2 linked regions of the Thalassobaculum sp. OXR-137 genome follow. The protein of the gene in region 2 interacts with the protein of the main gene of each other region in a pairwise test. Links are inferred from orthologs where the notes say so. Each region holds a gene or a part of one and is shown on either strand. Other genes may lie near its edges.

What was found.
Region 1: the proteins of T8K17_RS04640 (region 2) and T8K17_RS17710 interact in binary tests that used the Escherichia coli proteins (3 or more experiments, as listed by UniProt). The link is inferred for Thalassobaculum sp. OXR-137 from one-to-one orthologs.

What each region holds. Positions count from the first base shown.
Region 1 is NZ_CP139715.1:3,822,131-3,831,247, reverse strand. What follows is about bases 3,962-6,952. They hold T8K17_RS17710 (ABC-F family ATP-binding cassette domain-containing protein), read right to left. Parts: upstream 6,405-6,952; coding sequence 4,518-6,404; downstream 3,962-4,517. Other genes in these bases: T8K17_RS17705 (DMT family transporter), read left to right, coding at 6,503-6,952; T8K17_RS17715 (rhodanese-like domain-containing protein), read right to left, coding at 3,962-4,491. Also shown: T8K17_RS17730 (amino acid ABC transporter substrate-binding protein), read right to left, coding at 1-76; metC (cystathionine beta-lyase), read left to right, coding at 429-1,649; T8K17_RS17720 (HD-GYP domain-containing protein), read left to right, coding at 1,738-2,871; more of T8K17_RS17715, read right to left, coding at 2,893-3,961; more of T8K17_RS17705, read left to right, coding at 6,953-7,399; T8K17_RS17700 (class I SAM-dependent methyltransferase), read left to right, coding at 7,497-8,141; T8K17_RS17690 (ETC complex I subunit), read right to left, coding at 8,306-8,611; T8K17_RS17680 (class I SAM-dependent methyltransferase), read left to right, coding at 8,962-9,117. UniProt on the Escherichia coli protein: Genetic data indicate it may be involved in ribosome assembly or function.
Region 2 is NZ_CP139715.1:990,314-999,873, reverse strand. The notes cover bases 4,417-7,850. They hold T8K17_RS04640 (2-oxoglutarate dehydrogenase E1 component), read right to left. Parts: upstream 7,518-7,850; coding sequence 4,617-7,517; downstream 4,417-4,616. Other genes in these bases: sucD (succinate--CoA ligase subunit alpha), read right to left, coding at 7,749-7,850; odhB (2-oxoglutarate dehydrogenase complex dihydrolipoyllysine-residue succinyltransferase), read right to left, coding at 4,417-4,516. In the rest of the region: T8K17_RS04660 (DUF484 family protein), read left to right, coding at 1-614; T8K17_RS04655 (tyrosine recombinase XerC), read left to right, coding at 593-1,567; lpdA (dihydrolipoyl dehydrogenase), read right to left, coding at 1,771-3,177; more of odhB, read right to left, coding at 3,230-4,416; more of sucD, read right to left, coding at 7,851-8,624; sucC (ADP-forming succinate--CoA ligase subunit beta), read right to left, coding at 8,624-9,560. UniProt on the Escherichia coli protein: E1 component of the 2-oxoglutarate dehydrogenase (OGDH) complex which catalyzes the decarboxylation of 2-oxoglutarate, the first step in the conversion of 2-oxoglutarate to succinyl-CoA and CO(2).

The sequences.
Region 1 (9,117 bases), 2.8 Mb from region 2 along the record:
CCAGGACCGGCTCAGGAGTAAACGCGAGGCTCGCCAGGAACCCCGCGCCCAGAGCCAAAAGGCTGACCTTCTTCATGATGTGAAACCCACCCAGGTTATCGTTGTAACTGGATCGACCGATGCGATCCCGGATTCCAGCCTTCGCAAAGACCTTGCCAGGACGTCATTGACCGAATTCCGCGACTTCTCGCCCCCGTTCACCCCCAACAATTGCCCAAAACGCGTGCAATTGCCGTTCGGATGCCGTCAAAGGATGCAGTCCGCCCGGAACATGATCATTCCAACATGGCGTTTATAAGAAAAGCAAGCTTTCCAGGCATCGCCGCCAGCGGACTTGCCCCGGGCGCCAGAGAAACCGAGACTGCGTGTCCACGAATGCTCTCCCGCCCATTTCGCGACCAACCGCGACTTAGCCTGCCGAGGATCCGATGGCCGAAGACCGCCAGCACAAAACCCGCACCCGACTGATTCACGCCGGACGGACGCCGCACGAATTCAAAGGAGTCGTGAACACTCCGGTGTTCCACGCCTCGACGGTCCTCGCACCGAGTCTGGCGGCGTGGCGGGAAGTCCGCGCGGCGCCGCTGCCCAATTATCCGGAAGGGGTGGATGCCGCGGTGACCTACGGGGTCAGCGGCACGCCGACCACCTACCGTCTGGAAGCCGCCCTGTGTGAGATCTACAAGGCTGGCGACGTGGTGATGACCTCGTCCGGGCTCTCGGCCATCACCGCCGGCCTGCTGGCGGTCGTGAAAGCCGGAGATCATCTGCTGATGACCGACACCGCCTACTTCCCGACCCGGAAGTTCTGCGAGCAGGTCCTGGCTAAATATGGCGTGGAAACAACCTATTACGACCCGCGGATTGGGGCCGGTATCGCCGAGCTGATGCGCCCGAACACTACCTGCGTCTATACCGAAAGCCCCGGGTCGCAGACCTTCGAGGTGCAGGACATTCCCGCCATCGCCGAGGTCGCCCACAAGGCCGGCGCGGTGGTGATGATGGACAACACCTGGGGCACGCCGCTGTTCTGCGATCCCTTCGCCCTCGGCGTCGACATCGTCAACGAGGCGGTGACCAAGTATATCGGCGGCCATTCCGACGTGATCATGGGGCTGATCGCCAGCACCCGCGAATACAGCGAGCAGGTCCGCTCCACCGTCCGGCTGCACGGCCACTACGTGGCGCCGGACGACCTGTTTCTGGCGGCGCGCGGCCTGCGCACCATGGAGATCCGCCTGCGCCAGACCGGCGAGACCGGCCTCGCCCTGGCCCGCTGGATGGAGCAGCGGCCGGAAATCGAGTGCGTGCTGCATCCGGCGCTGGAAAGCCATCCGGACCATGCTCTGTGGAAGCGCGATTTCACCGGCTGCAGCGGGCTGTTCTCGGCCGTCTTCAAGCCGGTGCCAGATCAGGCTCTGGCCGCCTTCTACGACGGTCTCACCCTGTTCGGCATGGGGGCGAGCTGGGGCGGTTTCGAAAGCCTGGTGAAGCCGACCGACATCACCCTGGAGCGCAGCGCCACCGCCTGGCCCCATGAGGGACCGATCGTCCGGTTCTATACCGGCCTTGAGGATCCGGACGACCTGATCGCCGATGTCGAAGCCGGCCTGGACCGGATGCGGGCCGTCGCCGCCGCGGCGGGATGATTATCCTGTTAACCGCTCCGAAAGACCGCTGTACCTATCCTCACGGGCCCGATAAGCGCGTTGGGCCAAACGACTCGTAGAGATGCCCTTGGCCGACCGCCCCGCCTCCCCGCCCCGCAAGCCGCGGCTCGTGTTCTGCACCAGCCGTCCGGCACGCTATGCGGCCGTGCTCAACACGCTGCGGGAGACGTTCGCGATCACGGTGACGGGGAACGATTCCACCGCGTCGGACGCGATCGAGAGCCGGCCCGACGCGGTCATCATCGAGGACCAGCTCGTCGGCGGCGACGGGATCTGGCTCGCCCAGCAGGCCCACGCCCTGCGCGGCGACAGCCGGCGGACACTGATCATGGTGGCGCCGAAACAGACCCTGCAGGTGGGACGCCTGCTCGAGGAGGGCGTGATCGACGCGGCGATCGTCGGGGCGCCGGAGCCGGGCGAGTTCCTGGAGCGGTTCTGGCGGGCCCACGGCACCGCCACCGAAGACGAGGCGATCGGCGCCCTCTCCGCCCCGGCCTCCCGGGTGATCCGGGACAGCCGCCAGCTCTTCACCCGGCTCGAGGGCATGGCCGAAAGCGGTGCGATCGATCTGGAGGGGCGGCGCCTGGTGGCCACTGCCGCCGCGAGCGTGGTCGACCTCGCGGGCGATCCGAGCGTGGCGCCCATGCTTCATCAGCTTCGGGGGCACCACGACAACACCTTCGCTCATAGTCTTCGGGTCGGAATCCTGATGGCGTCCTTCGGCCGGGCCATCGGCGTCCCGCAGGACCAGCTTCGGCTGATGGCGGAGACCGGGTTGCTTCACGATATCGGCAAGATGCAGGTACCGCTGGCGATCCTGGCGAAGCCCGGATCCCTCACAGAGGACGAACGTCGGGTGATGAACCTGCATCCGGTGTTCGGCGCCGACCTCGTCCAGGACGGCTACAGCGACCTGCCGGCTCTGGTCGCAGCCGTCCGGCACCACCACGAGAAGCTCGACGGCACGGGCTACCCTGACGGCCAGGCCCGCGGACAGATCCACGAAATGTCCCTATGCACCGCCGTGGTCGACATCTTCTCCGCGCTCACGGACCGGCGGGACTACAAGCCGCCGATGGAGCGGGACCAGGCATTCGACATCATGGACTCGATTGTCGGAACTCATCTTGAACCCCGACTGTACAAACGGTTCAGAGAACTGGTGCTGGACACCGAACTGGTCGAGGAACCGCTCGTCTGAACGGTCCTCGGCAGGCTGGTGTCAGGCCGGGAAGTGCTTGAAGCTGATGCCGCCGGCCTTCTTGATCTGCTCGACCAGCGCGACTTCCCACGTCAGGTAGTCGTTCATCGCCTTCTCGATTTCCGCCTTGTTGGTGCGGTCGTAGGGCCGCAGGTAACTGTCATTCGGCTCCGACAGTACGGCCGTCATGCCGCTCTGCATCGGCAGGTTCGCGACCTTCCAGGCGGCCGTGCCTCCGTCGATCGTGACCACCTCGCGGCCGCTGTCGGCCAGATCGGCGGCGGCGAAGCGCGCCAGCATCCCGTCCGGCGAGGTGAGGACGAGGATCTTGTCCGCCGGGATCTTCGACAGGTTCTCCGCGATTGCGACGCGGCCGGCCCACCACGCCCCCTCGGGATGTGCGTCGCGATAGTCCAGCGCCTTGGCCAGATCCAGAATGACGGCCCCCGCTTCCACCAGCGCCTTGGCCGCCGCGGCGGGGACCGACTTGACGTGGGCCACCGTCTCCAGGCCGAGGATCTCCGGCGTGTAGCGCCCCGAGGCCGTCCGCTGGCTGTCCATGGGGGCGTCCAGCACATGGACGTCGTTCCAGCCGAGCTGGACAAGCCAGCTCGCGGTCATCAGCGCACGGACCTTGCGGTCGTCGACCAGGACGACGCGGGCGTTGCGCACCGGCAGGTAGCTGTCGGTCGCCTGCACGAGCTGGCCACCCGGGGCGTGCCGGCTGTCGGCGATGCGCTGCGCCTCGAACTCCTCCAGGGTGCGCACATCGAGAATGGCAAGGGTGCGGCTGTCCCGCTCGCCGCGCCAGCTGTCCAAGGTGTCGGCGTCCACGGTCTTTACCCCGAACCGCTTGGCACAGGCCTGCGCATGGTCCAGCGCCTTGGCGAACGTGTCGTCCGCCGGCGCCGGGGCGGTGCGGTCGTTGCCATGCTCGAGCTGATAGCCCGACAGGTGCCAGCCCATGGTGCCATTGCGCAAGGCCACAACCTTGTTGGGGATGCCGGCATTGATCAGCGACTGGGCGCCGATGATCGACCGGGTGCGGCCGGCGCAGTTCACCACCACGGTGGTATCGGCATCGGGTGCAACCTGCCCGACCCGATAGACCAGCTCGGCGCCCGGCACGTCGATGCCGGTGGGGATGTTCATGACCCGGTACTCGTCCATCGGCCGGCTGTCGAGGACGACCAGCTTCTCGCCGGAATCCATCATCGCCTTCAATTCGTCGGCCGATACAGACGGCGTGTCATAGGCATGCTCGACGAACTCGCCGAACGCCTTGGACGGGACGTACATGCCGCTGAACAGCTCGAACCCGGCATCGGCCCAGGCCTTGGTGCCGCCCCCAAGGACCGATACGTCGGTATAGCCGAAGCCTTCCAGCAGCGCGGCGGCCCGCTGGGCCAACCCCTCGCCCGCGTCCTCGACCACGATGCGCGTGGAGCGGCGCGGGACCTGCTCGCCGACCCGCATCTCGAGCTGACCAAGCGGGATATTGGCCGCGAGGATCGGATGCGACGCCCCGTAGGCCGCCTGTTCGCGCACGTCGATCAGCGCGATCTCCCCGTCCCCGTCCAGCGTCGCCTTCAGGGTCGCTGCGTCGATCGTCTTGGCCATATCCATTTCCTCCCTTGGTCCGCCGGTCAGGCCGCTGTCGATTCCAGCGCCTCGGCGGTTGCCAGCCAGTGTTCCTCGGCCTTCTCGATGGCGGCGTCGAGATCCGCCTTCTTCTGGATAAGCTTCTGCAGCTCCGCGGTCGACCCGTCATAGGTCGAGGAGTCGCCGAGTTTGGCGACCACCGCCTCGCGTTGCTGCACGAGCTTTTCCAGGGCCTTCTCGGCGTCCTTCGCCTGCTTGCGCAGCTCGGCGTTCTGACGTCGGCTCTCGGCGTTCTGGCGGCGTTGGTCCTTCTTGTTGACCTTCTCGCCGTCCTTGTCCCGGCTCTTCTCGCCGCGGCGGTCGTCGCGAATCCGGTCGCGATAGGCGGTCAGGTCGCCGTCGAAGCGCGACACCGTACCGTCGGCGACCAGCCACAGCCGGTCGACCGTCAGCTCCATCAGGCGCCGGTCATGGCTGATCAGGATGACCGCGCCAGAAAAGTCATTCATCGCCTGCACCAGCGCGATGCGGGCGTCGATGTCGAGGTGGTTGGTCGGCTCGTCGAGCACCAGGACATGGGGATCGTCGGCCATGACCAGGGCCAGGGACAGCCGCGCCTTCTCGCCGCCGGAAAGCGCCCCGACCCGGGTGGTCTGCTTGTCCTGGGTCAGGCCGACGGAGCCGAGCCGGGCGCGGACCCGGTCCACCGGCTGCCCCTTCAGGCGGCGGGCGAGGTGATCGACCGCCGTGTCGTTCGGATCGAGTTCGTCGGCATGGTGCTGGGCGACATAGCCGACCCGCAGCTTCGCCGCGCGATGGATCTCGCCGCTGGCGGCCTGAAGTTCGCCTGCGATGAAGCGCGCCAGGGTCGTCTTGCCGTTGCCGTTGGCGCCGAGCAGTCCGATGCGGTCGTCCGGATCCAGGCGCAGGTCGAGGTTGCGCAGGATCGGCTTGCCCGGTTCGTAGGCAATCGACGCCTTGTCGATCGCCAGCAGCGGCGGCGCCAGTTCCTCCGGCTCGGGGAAGCGGAAGCGGGTCTCCGGATCGGACACGGCCGCCGGGATCACGTCCATCTTCTCCAGCATCTTGATCCGGCTCTGGGCCTGGCGGGCCTTGGACGCCTTGGCACGGAAGCGGTCGACGAAGGACTGCAGATGCTTGCGCTGGGCTTCCTGCTTGGTGCGTTCCGCCTCGATCTGCGCCAGCCGCTCCTCGCGCATGCGCTCGAAGGTGTCGTAGTTGCCGGTGTACTGGTTCAGGGTCTGCCGCTCGACCTGCAGGATCGTGGTCGGCACCGCGTTCAGCAGGTCGCGGTCGTGGCTGACGACGATCAGCGTCTTGGGATAGGCCTTGAGGTGCTGCTCCAGCCAAACCGTGGTCTCCAGGTCCAGGTGGTTGGTCGGCTCGTCGAGCAGGAGCAGTTCCGGCTCCTGGAACAGCACGCCGGCCAGCGCCACGCGCATCCGCCAGCCGCCGGAATACTCCGACAGCGGCCGCTTCTGCATGTCCTCGGTGAAGCCGAGACCGGCGAGGATCCGGGCGGCCCGGGCCGGGGCGGCATGGGCGTCGATATCGACCAGGCGGGTCTGGATTTCGGCGATCCGGTTCGGGTCGGTTGCTGTCTCCGACTCGATCAGCAGGGCGGCGCGTTCCTTGTCGGCGGCCAGCACATGCTCGATCGGCGTCTCGCTGCCGCCCGGCGCCTCCTGACGCACCCACCCGATGGCGTTCTGCAGCGCGAACGGCCCGGTGAGGCTGACCGAGCCCAGGTCGGTCTGCAGCTCGCCGACGATGACCTTCAGCAGGGTCGATTTACCGGTCCCGTTGCGCCCGACCAGGCCGACCCGGTGTCCGGGCGGAATCGTGGCGGTGGCGTCTTCGAGCAGGATGCGTCCGGCGACGCGCACGGTGATGTTTCGAATCGACAGCATGGGCGCGGTGATAGCACCACGGGGCCGAGCCGGCCAAGCGGGAACCCGTGCATGTTCGCACCTTCCCTCCCCCCACCGCCGAGCGTATGACTGGACGGATGGTCTCTCCCGCCCTGCCGCATGCCGGTTCCTCCAACGCCGCCAAGGCGATTCTGATGATGGTTGCCGCGGCGGGCATCCTCACCGTCAACGACGCCATCGCGAAATGGCTCACCGAGCGGTACCCGGTGGGTCAGGTGCTGGCGATGCGCGGCGGGATTGTGGTGGTGCTCGTCTATAGCTGGGCCGTCGTCTCCGGCCGCGGATCGGTCCTGCGGGTCAAGAGCTGGCCGCTGCATCTGGCGCGCGGCGGGCTGATGGCGGTCTCCACCTTTCTGTTCGTCACCTCGCTCTGGCTGCTGCCCATCGCCGATGCCATCGCCATCTCCTTCGCCGGCCCGATCTTCGCCACCGCCCTCGCCGCCCTGATCCTGGGCGAGCCGGTGGGCTGGCGGCGATGGAGCGCGGTCGCGGTCGGCTTCGCCGGCGTCGTCGTCATGGTGCGGCCGACCCCGGAGATGTTCCGCGTCGTCGCGCTGATCCCGATCGTGGCCGCCTTCGTCGGTGCCCTGCGGGACATCGTGACCCGCAGGCTGGGGACCGGCGGGGAGTCGACGCTGATGGTGCTGATCGTCTCCACCAGCATCGTCGCCTTTGCCGGGCTGCTGACTCTGCCCTTCGGCTGGGTCGTGCCCACTCTTTCCGAGCTCGGCCTGATCGCCGCCACCTCCGTTCTGGTGGCGGTTGCCCAGGGGCTGATGATCGAGAGCCTGCGGCTCGGCGAGGTCGGTCTGGTCGGGCCGTTCAAATACACCAGCCTTCTCTGGGCGCTGCTGCTCGGCCTGTTCGTATGGGGCGACGTGCCCGGATCCTGGACCCTGGCCGGCGCGGCTCTGGTCGTCGCCAGCGGGCTGTACATCTGGCATCGCGAGACTGCCATGCGCCGCAGCACCTGAGCGCCGCCGGGGATGCGGGGGTCGACATCGGCGCGGGGCCCGGTAGGCTCATGGGCTCACCCGAACCGAGATCCACAAGACCCGACGGGGAGCAATCGTGACCGATTACGACAAGATTCTGCGCAGCGACGGCCAGGTTTCCATGGACGGCAGCACCAACGCCGTGACCTACGACGCCTGGGCCACCGACTATGACCGCGAGTTGGCGGGCTGGGGATACGAAGCCCCGACCCGGGCGGCTGCGTTTCTTGCCAGGTATCTGGAGGACAAGACCGCCGCCCGCGTGCTGGATTGCGGCTGCGGCACCGGGATGACCGGCGTAGCGCTGCGCGAGGCCGGTTTCGACGGCCCCCTGGTCGGGTTCGACATGTCCCAGGCGAGCCTCGACGTCGCCCGCGAAAAGTCCATCTACGCCGACCTGCAACCGGTCGACCTCAACGGTCTGCTACCCCTGGAGGCGGACAGCATCGACGGCATTCTCTGCGTCGGGGTGCTGACCTATGTGGACCAGGGTCCGCTGCTGCGCGAATGGATGCGGGTCCTGCGCCCGGGCGGCGTCGCCGTCTTCACCTGCCGTCAGGATTTCTGGGATAGCCGCGACTTCGAGACAAGCCTGGGCAGCCTGGAAGCCGAAGGCAGCCTGCGGCGCCTGGAGGTCACCGGGCCGATGCCCTACCTCCCCGGCAACCCCGAATTCGGGACGAAGATCCAGATCCGATACGGCATCGTCGGCGCGGCCTGAGCGCGGCCGCCCGGCCGCTTCCTCCAAGCAGGCGCCAAAGGCCTTGGGGAAAATGGCGCGCCCAGCAGGACTCGAACCTGCAACCGTCCGCTTAGAAGGCGGATGCTCTATCCAGTTGAGCTATGGGCGCCCGATGCGCCACACAAAGCGGCGGCTGGCAGGCGTCAGTGGGTCCAGTTGCCGCGTCGGTTGAACGCGAAATTGTCGGCATAGGCCTTCGGCTTCAGCACCCGCTCGCGGGGCTCCTGGACGATGAAGGCGAAGCCGTGCTTGCGGGCAAAGGCGATCGCCTCTTCCTTGCTGTCGAACGGAATGCGGACCTGGTTCGTGGTGTCGCCGGCCGAGACCCAACCCATCAGCGGCTCGGGGATCCGGCGGGACTCGGCCCGGTATTCCAGCATCCAAGCCTTGGTCTTGGCCCGACCCGACTGCATGGCGGTCTTCGCCGGCTTGTAGATCCGAACCATCATCGCAAGGACGCTCCTCACTGTGGCGCCGTCCAACGGGCTGGCGACGCGTGATAACCCATGTCGTGGTCGGGGTGGACGGATTCGAACCGCCGGCCCTCTGCTCCCAAAGCAGATGCGCTACCAGGCTGCGCTACACCCCGTGCCCCGACACTCTTCCAGATGGATATCCGCACAGCCCCCGTATCGCAAGCCGAGAGTCGCCCCAAGGCCAGGTTGCAGCCTGGCCGCGCTTTCGCGGGAGAACCCCGCCTGCATCGGCGCGTTTGACCTTTGCCGCCGCGGGCCGCTTGCCGGACCCGCGCCGGTCCGTCACCATCGCGCCGCTTCCGGCTTCCCCTGACGAGAGACCCATGGCCAACCGAACCCTGACCTTCGACGAGACCCTCTACGCCTATCTGGCCAATGTCGGAGGCCGGGAGCCGGAGGTCGGCGCCAGACTGCGGGCGGTCACCGCCGAGATGTCCGAGGCCGGCATGCAGATCTCCGCCGACCAGGGCAATGTGATG
Region 2 (9,560 bases):
ATCCGGATCTCCTCGCGGTGCTCGTGCCGCCGGGCCAGTCCCAGGGCAATGTGGTCGACTTCCAGCAGGCGATGGTCACCCGGCTGCGCGAGGACAACGACAAGCTTCGCACCGCCCAGGACTATCTGATCACCACGGCGCGCAACAACCAGTCGATCCAGGCCCGGGTGCATGACAGCGTGCTGGCGATCCTGCGGGCCTCCAGCTTCGAGACCATGATCCAGACGGTGACGGCCGATCTCGCCGTGCTGCTGGACGTGGACGCGGTGACCATCGGGGTGGAGACCGGCGACGTGCCGATCCCCAAGGCCTATGCCGCCGGCATCCGCGCCCTGCCGAACGGGGCGGTGGACGGCATGCTGGGCCCGACCCGCGACGTTCTGCTCTGCGCCGATATCCACGGCGATCCCCGGCTCTTCGCCTCGGCCGCCGGTCTGGTGCGCAGCCAGGCGATCTGTCGCCTGCGCGCCTCCAGCCAGGCCCCGGTCGGGTTGCTGGCCCTCGGCTCGCGCCGTCCGGACGCCTTCCAGCCGGGCCAGGGCACCGAGCTGCTCGGTTTCCTCGGCCGGTCGCTGGAATGCATGATCCGACAGTGGCTGCACCTGCCGAGCTAGGCCCCGGGTTGGACCCCGACGGGGTGCTCGCCACCCATAGCGACGCGCTGGCGCCGCTGATCGCGGCGTGGCGGGACTGGATGCGGGTCGAAAAACGCATGTCGCCCCACACGCTCGCCGCCTACGAGCACGATCTGGGCACCTTCCTTCAGTTTCTCTCCGGCCATCTGGGCGGTCCGGCCAGCCCGGGCGACCTGTCCCGGCTGGGCCCCGCCGATTTCCGCGCCTGGCTGGGCAAGCGGGCGATGGCCGGCCTGTCCAAGACCTCCACGGCGCGGGCGCTGTCGGTGATCCGCGGCTTCTTCCGCTTCCTGGAGCGGCGCGGGGCGGTGTCCAACGCCGCGATCGGCGGCGTGCGCGGGCCGCGGGTGCCGCGCTCGGTGCCCAAGGCACTGACCGTGGGCGAGGCGGCGGACGCGCTGGAGAGCGTCGGCGATCTGGAGGACGAGCCCTGGGTGGCGGCGCGGGACGCGGCGGTGGTGTCGCTGCTCTACGGCTGCGGGCTGCGGGTCGGCGAGGCGCTGGGACTGAATCGCTCGGTCGCCCCCCTGGCCGAGACCCTGTCGATCACCGGCAAGGGCAACAAGACCCGGCTGGTGCCGGTGCTGCCGGTGGTGCGCGCGGCCGTGGAGACGTATCTGAAGCAGGTGCCCTTCGTCCTGCCGCCGGACGGGCCGCTCTTCGTCGGGGTGAAGGGCGGGCGGCTCAGTTCGCGGCGGGTGCAGGAGCGGCTGCAGTTGCTGCGCGGCTATCTCGGCCTGCCGGAGAGTGCGACGCCCCATGCGCTGCGGCATTCCTTCGCCACCCATCTGCTGGCCGGCGGCGGCGACCTGCGGGCGATCCAGGAGCTGCTGGGCCACGCGTCCTTGTCGACGACCCAGCGTTATACGGATGTGGACTCCCGGCGCCTGATGGACATCCACCGTCTGGCCCATCCGCGCGACCGGCGGTAGTGCCACCCTTATACCTCCCAAAAACACTCCCCGGACTTGTTCCGGGGCAGGGCCCAGGATCGACGGAACCCGTATCGGCAAGAATCGGACACGCTGAGCGGATTGCCCCGGAATAAATCCGGGGAGTGTTTGAGGGGGAGACGGAGATAAAAAAGGGCGCCGAATCGCTCCGGCGCCCCTTTTAGTCGCTGAATCCGCCGATCTCAAATGTGGATCGGCCGGCCGTCCACTGCCAGGGCCGCTTCCTTGACCGCTTCGCTGAGCGTCGGGTGGCCGTGGCAGGTGCGGGCGACGTCTTCCGCCGAGCCGCCGAACTCCATGATCGCGCAGATCTCGTGGATCAGCGTGCCGGCATCCGCCCCCAGGATATGGGCGCCGAGCACCCGGTCGGTCTTCTTGTCGGCCAGGATCTTCACCTGACCCTCGCTGTCCGCATTGGCCCGCGCGCGGCTGTTGGCGGAGAACGGGAAGACGCCCTTGCGGTACTCGATCCCGGCTTCCTTCAGCTGCTCCTCGGTCTGGCCGACCGAGGCGACCTCCGGCCACGTGTAGACGATGCTCGGGACCAGGTTGTAGTCCACATGGGTGGACTGGCCCGCCATGATCTCCACGGCGGCGACCCCGTCCTCCTCGGCCTTGTGGGCGAGCATCGGACCCGGAATGGCGTCGCCGATGGCGAAGATGCCTTCCACGTTGGTCTGATAGTCCTCGTCCACCTGGATGAAGCCGCGCTTGTCGCGCTCGACGCCCAGATCGTCCAGCCCCAGGCTCTCGAAATACGGACGCCGGCCGATGGCGACCAGCACCACGTCGCCCTTCAGCTCCTCGGAATCGCCGCCGGCGGCGGGCTCCAGGGTCAGGGTGACGTCGCTCTTGCCCTTCTTGGCGCCGGTGACCTTGGTGGACATCTTGAACTCGATGCCCTGCTTCTCCAGCACCCGCTTGAAGCGCTTGCCGACATCCTGGTCCATGGTCGGGACGATCCGGTCCAGGAACTCGACGACGGTGACCTTGGCGCCGAAGCGCTTCCACACCGAGCCCAGCTCCAGGCCGATCACGCCGCCGCCGATGACGATCAGGTGCTTCGGCACCTTGGTCAGGTCCAGCGCGCCGGTGGAGGTGACGATCTGCTTCTCGTCGACCTCGACCCCCGGCAGCGGGGTCGGCTCGGAGCCGGTGGCGATCAGGATCCGGTCGCACTCGACCGTCTGCTTCTTGCCCTTGGACGGAGTCACCTCGACCTTGCCCGGGGCCGTGACCTTGCCGGTGCCCTGCAGCCAGTCGACCTTGTTCTTCTTGAACAGGAAGCCGATGCCGTCGGTCAGGCCGGTGACGATCTCGGTCTTCTTCTCCATCAGCTTCTTGACGTTCAGCTTCGGGGCCGAGACCTCGATGCCGAAATCGCCCAGGTGATGCTCCACCTCGGAATACTTCTCCGAGGCGTTCAGCAGCGCCTTGGACGGAATGCAGCCGATGTTCAGGCAGGTGCCGCCGAGCGCGTCGCGCATCTCGACGCAGGCGGTCTTCATGCCGAGCTGGGCGGCCCGGATGGCGGCGACATAGCCACCCGGCCCACCGCCGATGACCACGAGATCGTACTTGTCAGACATGGGAACTCCCCAAGGGTAATCGTGCCGCGCGTAACCGAGGCGGTGGCGTGGCTTACAGGTCCAGCAGCAGGCGGCGCGGATCCTCGATGGCGTCCTTCACCTTGACCAGGAAGGTCACCGCCTCGCGGCCGTCGACGATCCGGTGGTCGTAGCTCAGCGCCAGATACATCATCGGCCGGATCTCGACCGAATTGCCGACGGCCATCGGCCGCGGCTGGATCTTGTGCATGCCCAGGATGCCCGACTGCGGGGGATTGAGGATCGGGGTCGACATCAGCGAGCCGTAGACGCCGCCGTTCGAGATCGTGAAGGTGCCACCCTGCATCTCGGCCAGGGACAGCTTGCCGTCGCGCGCCTTCACGCCGAGGTCGTAGATCCCCTTCTCCACGCCGGCGAAGGAGAGCTGATCCGCATCGCGCAGGATCGGCACCACCAGGCCCGACGGAGTGCCGACGGCGACGCCGACATCGAAGAAGTTCTTGTAGACGATCTCGTCGCCGTAGATCTCGGCATTGACCGCCGGCAGCTCCTGCAGCGCGGCGATGCACGCCTTCACGAAGAAGCTCATGAAGCCGAGCTTCACGCCGTGCTTCTTCTCGAAGCCGTCCTTGTACTCGTTGCGCAGGGCCATGACGTTGGTCATGTCCACCTCGTTGAAGGTGGTCAGCATGGCCGCGGTGTTCTGAGCCTCCTTCAGGCGCCGGGCGATGGCCTGGCGCAGGCGGGTCATCTTCACCCGCTCTTCGCGCGGGTCTTCCGGGCGCGGCGGCAGCGGGCCGGAGGGGGCGGCACCGCCGGCGGGCGCGGCGCTGAACGAGCGCTTCGCGGTGCCGGCCTCGATCGCCTTCTGCACGTCTTCCTTCACAAGGCGGCCGTCCTTGCCGGTCGGCTTGATCTTGGTCGGGTCCAGGTTGTTCTCGTCGACCAGCTTGCGCACGGCCGGGGACATGGTCTTCAGATCGTGGCTGCCGGAAGAGGCGGCGGCGGCCGGCGCCGGCTTGGCGGCTTCCTTCTTCGGCTCCTCTTTCTTCGGCTCTTCCTTCGGAGCCTCGGACTTGGCCGCTTCCTTCTTGGGCTCTTCCTTCTTCGGCGCGGCGGTCGCGCTCTCGTCGATGGAGCCGAGCAGGGCGCCGACCTCGACCTCCGAGCCTTCCTTGGCCAGGATCTCGGTCAGGACGCCGGCGGCCGGCGCGTTGACCTCGAGAGTGACCTTGTCGGTCTCAAGCTCGACCAACGGCTCGTCGGCGGCGACGGCGTCGCCCGGGGACTTCATCCACTTCGCCACCGTCGCTTCGGAGACGGACTCCCCGAGTGTCGGAACCTTGATCTCCGTCGCCATACTCTTGGTCCTCTTCATCTTTCGTCATGCGTGGGCCGACCCGCCGGGGTGTCCGCCGTGTTGCGTTACATATGGTGTCAGCGTCTCGACGTGCTCAGGCCTATTCGGCCGCCATCCGTCCCTTGCTCGCCATGTCCACGGTGAGGGCCTCGTCGACCAGGGCGGCCTGCTCGCGCGCGTGGCGGCTCGCATTGCCGGTGGCGGGCGAGGCGGCCTCGCGGCGACCGACATAGCGCGGCCGCTTGCAGGCGCCGTCCAGCTCGATCAGCACGTCTTCCAGGCGGCGGTCGACGAAGGTCCAGGGACCCATGTTCGCCGGCTCCTCCTGGCACCACACGACCTCGGCCTGCGGGAACCGCGACAGCTCCTGCAGCAGCGCCTTGCGGGGGAACGGATACATCTGTTCCAGACGCAGGAAGAAGACGTCCTTGATGCCGCGCTTCTGACGCTCCTCGTACAGGTCGTAGTAGACCTTGCCCGAGCAGATCACGACGCGCTTTACGTCCTTGTCGTCGCACAGGGTCTCGTTGTCGTAGAGCACCCGGTGGAAGGTCGTGTCGCGGCCCATCTCCTCCAGCTTCGAGACCGCCAGCTTGTGGCGCAGCAGCGATTTCGGCGTGAAGATGATCAACGGCTTGCGGAAGTCGCGGTGCAGCTGCCGGCGCAGGACGTGGAAGTAGTTCGCCGGCGTGGTGCAGTTCACCACCTGCATGTTGTCCTCGCCGCAGAGCTGCAGGTAGCGCTCGATCCGGGCGGACGAGTGCTCCGGGCCCTGGCCCTCGTAGCCGTGGGGCAGGAGCATCACCAGACCGGACATGCGCAGCCACTTCGCCTCACCGGAGGAGACGAACTGGTCCATGATCACCTGGGCGCCGTTGGCGAAGTCGCCGAACTGGGCTTCCCAGCAGGTGAGCGCGTTCGGCTCGGCCTGGCTGTAGCCGTATTCGAAACCGAGCACCCCGGCCTCGGACAGCGGACTGTCGATGACCTCGTAATGGGCCTGCTTGTCCTGGATGTTGTTCAGCGGGACGTACCGCTCCTCCGTCTTCTGGTCGATATAGACCGAATGACGCTGGGAGAAGGTGCCGCGCTGGCTGTCCTGGCCCGACAGGCGGACCATGAAGCCTTCCGTCAGCAGGGTGGCGAAGCCGAGCGCCTCGCCGGTCGACCAGTCGATGCCCTCGCCGCTCTCGATCGCCTTCTGACGGGCCGAAATGAAGCGGTTGAGCTTGCTGTTCAGGTTGAAGCCTTCCGGCACCTCGCAGAGCTTGGCGCCGATGCGCTTCAGCTCCTTGATGTCGACGCCGGTGCTGCCGCGCCGCGCATCGCCGGAGGCGACCTTCAGCCCGGACCACTTGCCTTCCAGCCAGTCGGCCTTGTTCGGCTTGTAGGAGAGGCCGGCCTCGAACTCCTCGGCGAGATAGGCGTTCTCGTCCTCGAGGATCTTGTCGGCCTCTTCCTTGGTCAGCGTGCCGTCCTTGACGAGCTGCTCGGCATAAATCTCGCGCGTCGTCTTATGCTCGCCGATCTTCTCGTACATGAGCGGCTGGGTGAACCGCGGCTCGTCGCCCTCGTTATGGCCGAAGCGGCGGTAGCAGATCATGTCGATGACCACGTCGACGTTGAATTCCTGGCGGAATTCCGCGGCGATACGGGCGACATGGACGGTCGCCTCCGGATCGTCGCCGTTCACGTGGAAGATCGGCGCCATCACCATCTTCGCCACGTCCGTCGGATACGGGGACGAGCGCGAATAGTGCGGGCTGGTGGTGAAGCCGATCTGGTTGTTCACGATGATGTGGATCGTGCCGCCGGTCTTGTAGCCGCGCAGGCCGGAGAAATCGAAGGTCTCCGCCACCACGCCCTGGCCGGCGAAGGCCGCGTCGCCGTGCAGCAGGATGCCCATGACCTTCTTGTGGTCCTTGTCCTGGCGCTGCTGCTGCTTGGCGCGGACGCGGCCGAGCACGACCGGGTTGACGATCTCAAGGTGCGACGGGTTGGCGTTCAGGGTGAGGTGCACGTTGGCGCCGTCGAACTCGCGGTCGGCGGACACGCCCATGTGGTACTTCACGTCGCCCGAGCCGCCCGCATCCTCCGGGTTCGCCGGATTGCCCAGGAACTCCGAGATGATGGCGCGGAACGGCTTGCTCATGAAGTTGCAGAGCACGCTCAGGCGGCCGCGGTGCGGCATGCCCAGCACCACCTCTTCCAGGCCGAGCTGGCTGCCGCGCTTCAGGATCTGCTCCAGCGCGGGGATCAGCGTCTCGCCGCCGTCGAGGCCGAAGCGCTTGGTGCCGACATACTTCACGGCCAGGAACTTCTCGAAGCTCTCGGCCGCGGTCAGCCGCTCCAGGATGGTGCGCTTGCCCAGCGGGGTGAAGTCGGTCTGGTTGCGGATCTGCTCGATGCGCTCCTGGATCCAGGCTTTCTGGGCCGGGTCCTGGATGTGCATGAACTCGACACCGATGGAGCCGCAATAGGTGCCCTCCAGGACCTCCATGATCTCGCGCAGGGTCGGGGTCTCCATACCCAGCACGTTGTTGATGAAGATCGGCCGGTCCCAGTCGGCGTCGGTGAAACCGTAGGTCTCGGGATCGAGCTCCGGATGGGGCGTCGGCGCCTCCAGCCCGAGCGGATCCAGCTTGGCCTTGAGGTGGCCGCGGATCCGGTAGGCCCGGATGATCATGATCGCCCGGAGCGAATCGAGCGTGGCGGCGCGCACGTCGTCGGTCGACAGCGCGCTGGCGCCGGGCTTCTTTCCCGGTTTCGCCGGGGCGGCGTCCGGATCGGCCGCGCCGATGATCTTGGTGGTTCGGGCCGCGAAGCTCGGCCCCCGCACGTCCGTGGTTGCGGCGTCGACGTCGTCGCTCAGCGCATCGAAATACGATCGCCAGCTTTCGTCGACCGAGCCCGGATTCTCAAGGTATCGGGCGAAAAGTTCCGCCATGAACGGCGCGTTCGCACCGTTCAGAAAGGTGTAGTCCTGATAGTCCATGGACATCTGCGTTCACCGCCTCTGCGCTCGCTGCGGAGCCGGCCACCCGCGTCGGCGGCCCCACCTGCCGGGTCAACCCGGCGTCGTCCCTGCCACTACACCAAATGAATAGTTAACATTCAGTGATATTTCCATGGTCCTCCGATCTTCCCGACGGATCAAGGCCGCCGGGCCGGTATCGGGAGACCGGGACGGGGCTGTGGCCAGCCCCGTCCTCTGGATCTGTTGGTCGGCCGATCAGCCGCCCATCGCGGCGACCATCGTCTCCCCGAGCGCCGCCGGGCTGTCCGACACCTTGATGCCGGCCGACTTCATGGCCTCGATCTTGTCGCCGGCACCGCCCTTGCCGCCGGCGATGATGGCGCCCGCATGGCCCATGCGACGGCCCGGAGGGGCGGTCACACCGGCGATGAAGCCGGCGACCGGCTTCTTCTTCGAGTTCGACTTGAGGAACTCGGCCGCCTCTTCCTCGGCGGAGCCGCCGATTTCGCCGATCATGATGATGCCCTGGGTCTCGTCATCGGCCAGGAACATCTCCAGCACGTCGATGAAGCTGGTGCCGTTGACCGGGTCGCCGCCGATGCCGACGCAGGTCGACTGGCCGAGGCCCGCCGCCGTGGTCTGCGCCACCGCCTCGTAGGTCAGCGTGCCCGACTTCGACACGATGCCGATCTTGCCGCGCTTGTGGATGTGGCCCGGCATGATGCCGATCTTGCAGGCGTCCGGAGTGATCACGCCCGGGCAGTTCGGACCGATCAGGCGGGTCTTGGTGCCGGTGAGGGCGCGCTTGACCTTGATCATGTCCATCACCGGGATGCCTTCGGTGATGCAGATCACCAGCGGCAGCTCGGCGTCGATCGCCTCCAGGATGCTGTCGGCCGCGAACGGCGGCGGAACATAGATGACGCTGGCATTGGCGCCGGTCTTGTTCACCGCGTCCTCGACCGTGTCGAACACCGGCAGGTCGAGATGGGTCTGGCCGCCCTTACCGGGGGTCACACCGCCGACCATCTTGGTGCCGTACTTGATCGCCTGCTCGCTGTGGAAGGTGCCCTGGCTGCCGGTGAATCCCTGGCAGATGACCTTCGTGTTCTCGTCGATAAGAACGGCCATTACGCGGCCTCCTTCACGGCTTTGACGATTTTCGCTGCGGCGTCGCCCAGGTTGTCGGCCGACACGATCGGCAGGCCGCTATCGGCCAGGATCTGCTTGCCGAGCTCAACGTTGGTGCCCTCGAGGCGCACCACAAGGGGAACGTGCAGGCTGACTTCCTTGGCCGCGGCGACCACGCCCTCGGCGATCACGTCGCAGCGCATGATTCCGCCGAAGATGTTGACCAGGATGCCTTCGACGTTCTTGTCGGACAGGATGATCTTGAAGGCCGCGGTCACCCGCTCCTTCGTGGCACCGCCGCCGACATCGAGGAAGTTGGCCGGCTCGCCGCCGTACAGCTTGATGATGTCCATGGTGGCCATCGCCAGGCCGGCGCCGTTGACCATGCAGCCGATCGAGCCGTCGAGCTTCACGTAGTTCAGCTCGTACTTGCCCGCCTCGAGCTCCATCGGATCCTCTTCGTCCTCGTCGCGCATCTCGGCGACGTCCTTGTGACGGTAGAGGGCGTTGTCGTCGAAGTTCATCTTGGCATCGAGGGCGATGAGGTCGCCCGCGCCGGTCACGACCAGCGGGTTGATCTCCATCAGCGACGCGTCGAGGCTGGTGAACGCCTCGTACAGGCCGGTCAGGAACTTCACCGCCGCGCCGACCTGCTTGCCTTCCAGGCCAAGCGCGAAGGCGATGCGCCGGGCGTAGTGGCCGGACATGCCGGTCACCGGATCGATCGCCACGGTCAGGATCTTCTCCGGGGTCTTCTCGGCGACCTCTTCGATGTCCATGCCGCCCTCGGTGGAGGCGATCACGGTCACCCGCGAGGTCGACCGGTCGACCAGGAAGGACAGGTACAGCTCACGGGCGATGTCGGAGCCTTCCTCCACATACACCCGCTTCACTTCCTTGCCTTCCGGGCCGGTCTGGTGCGTGACCAGGGTCATG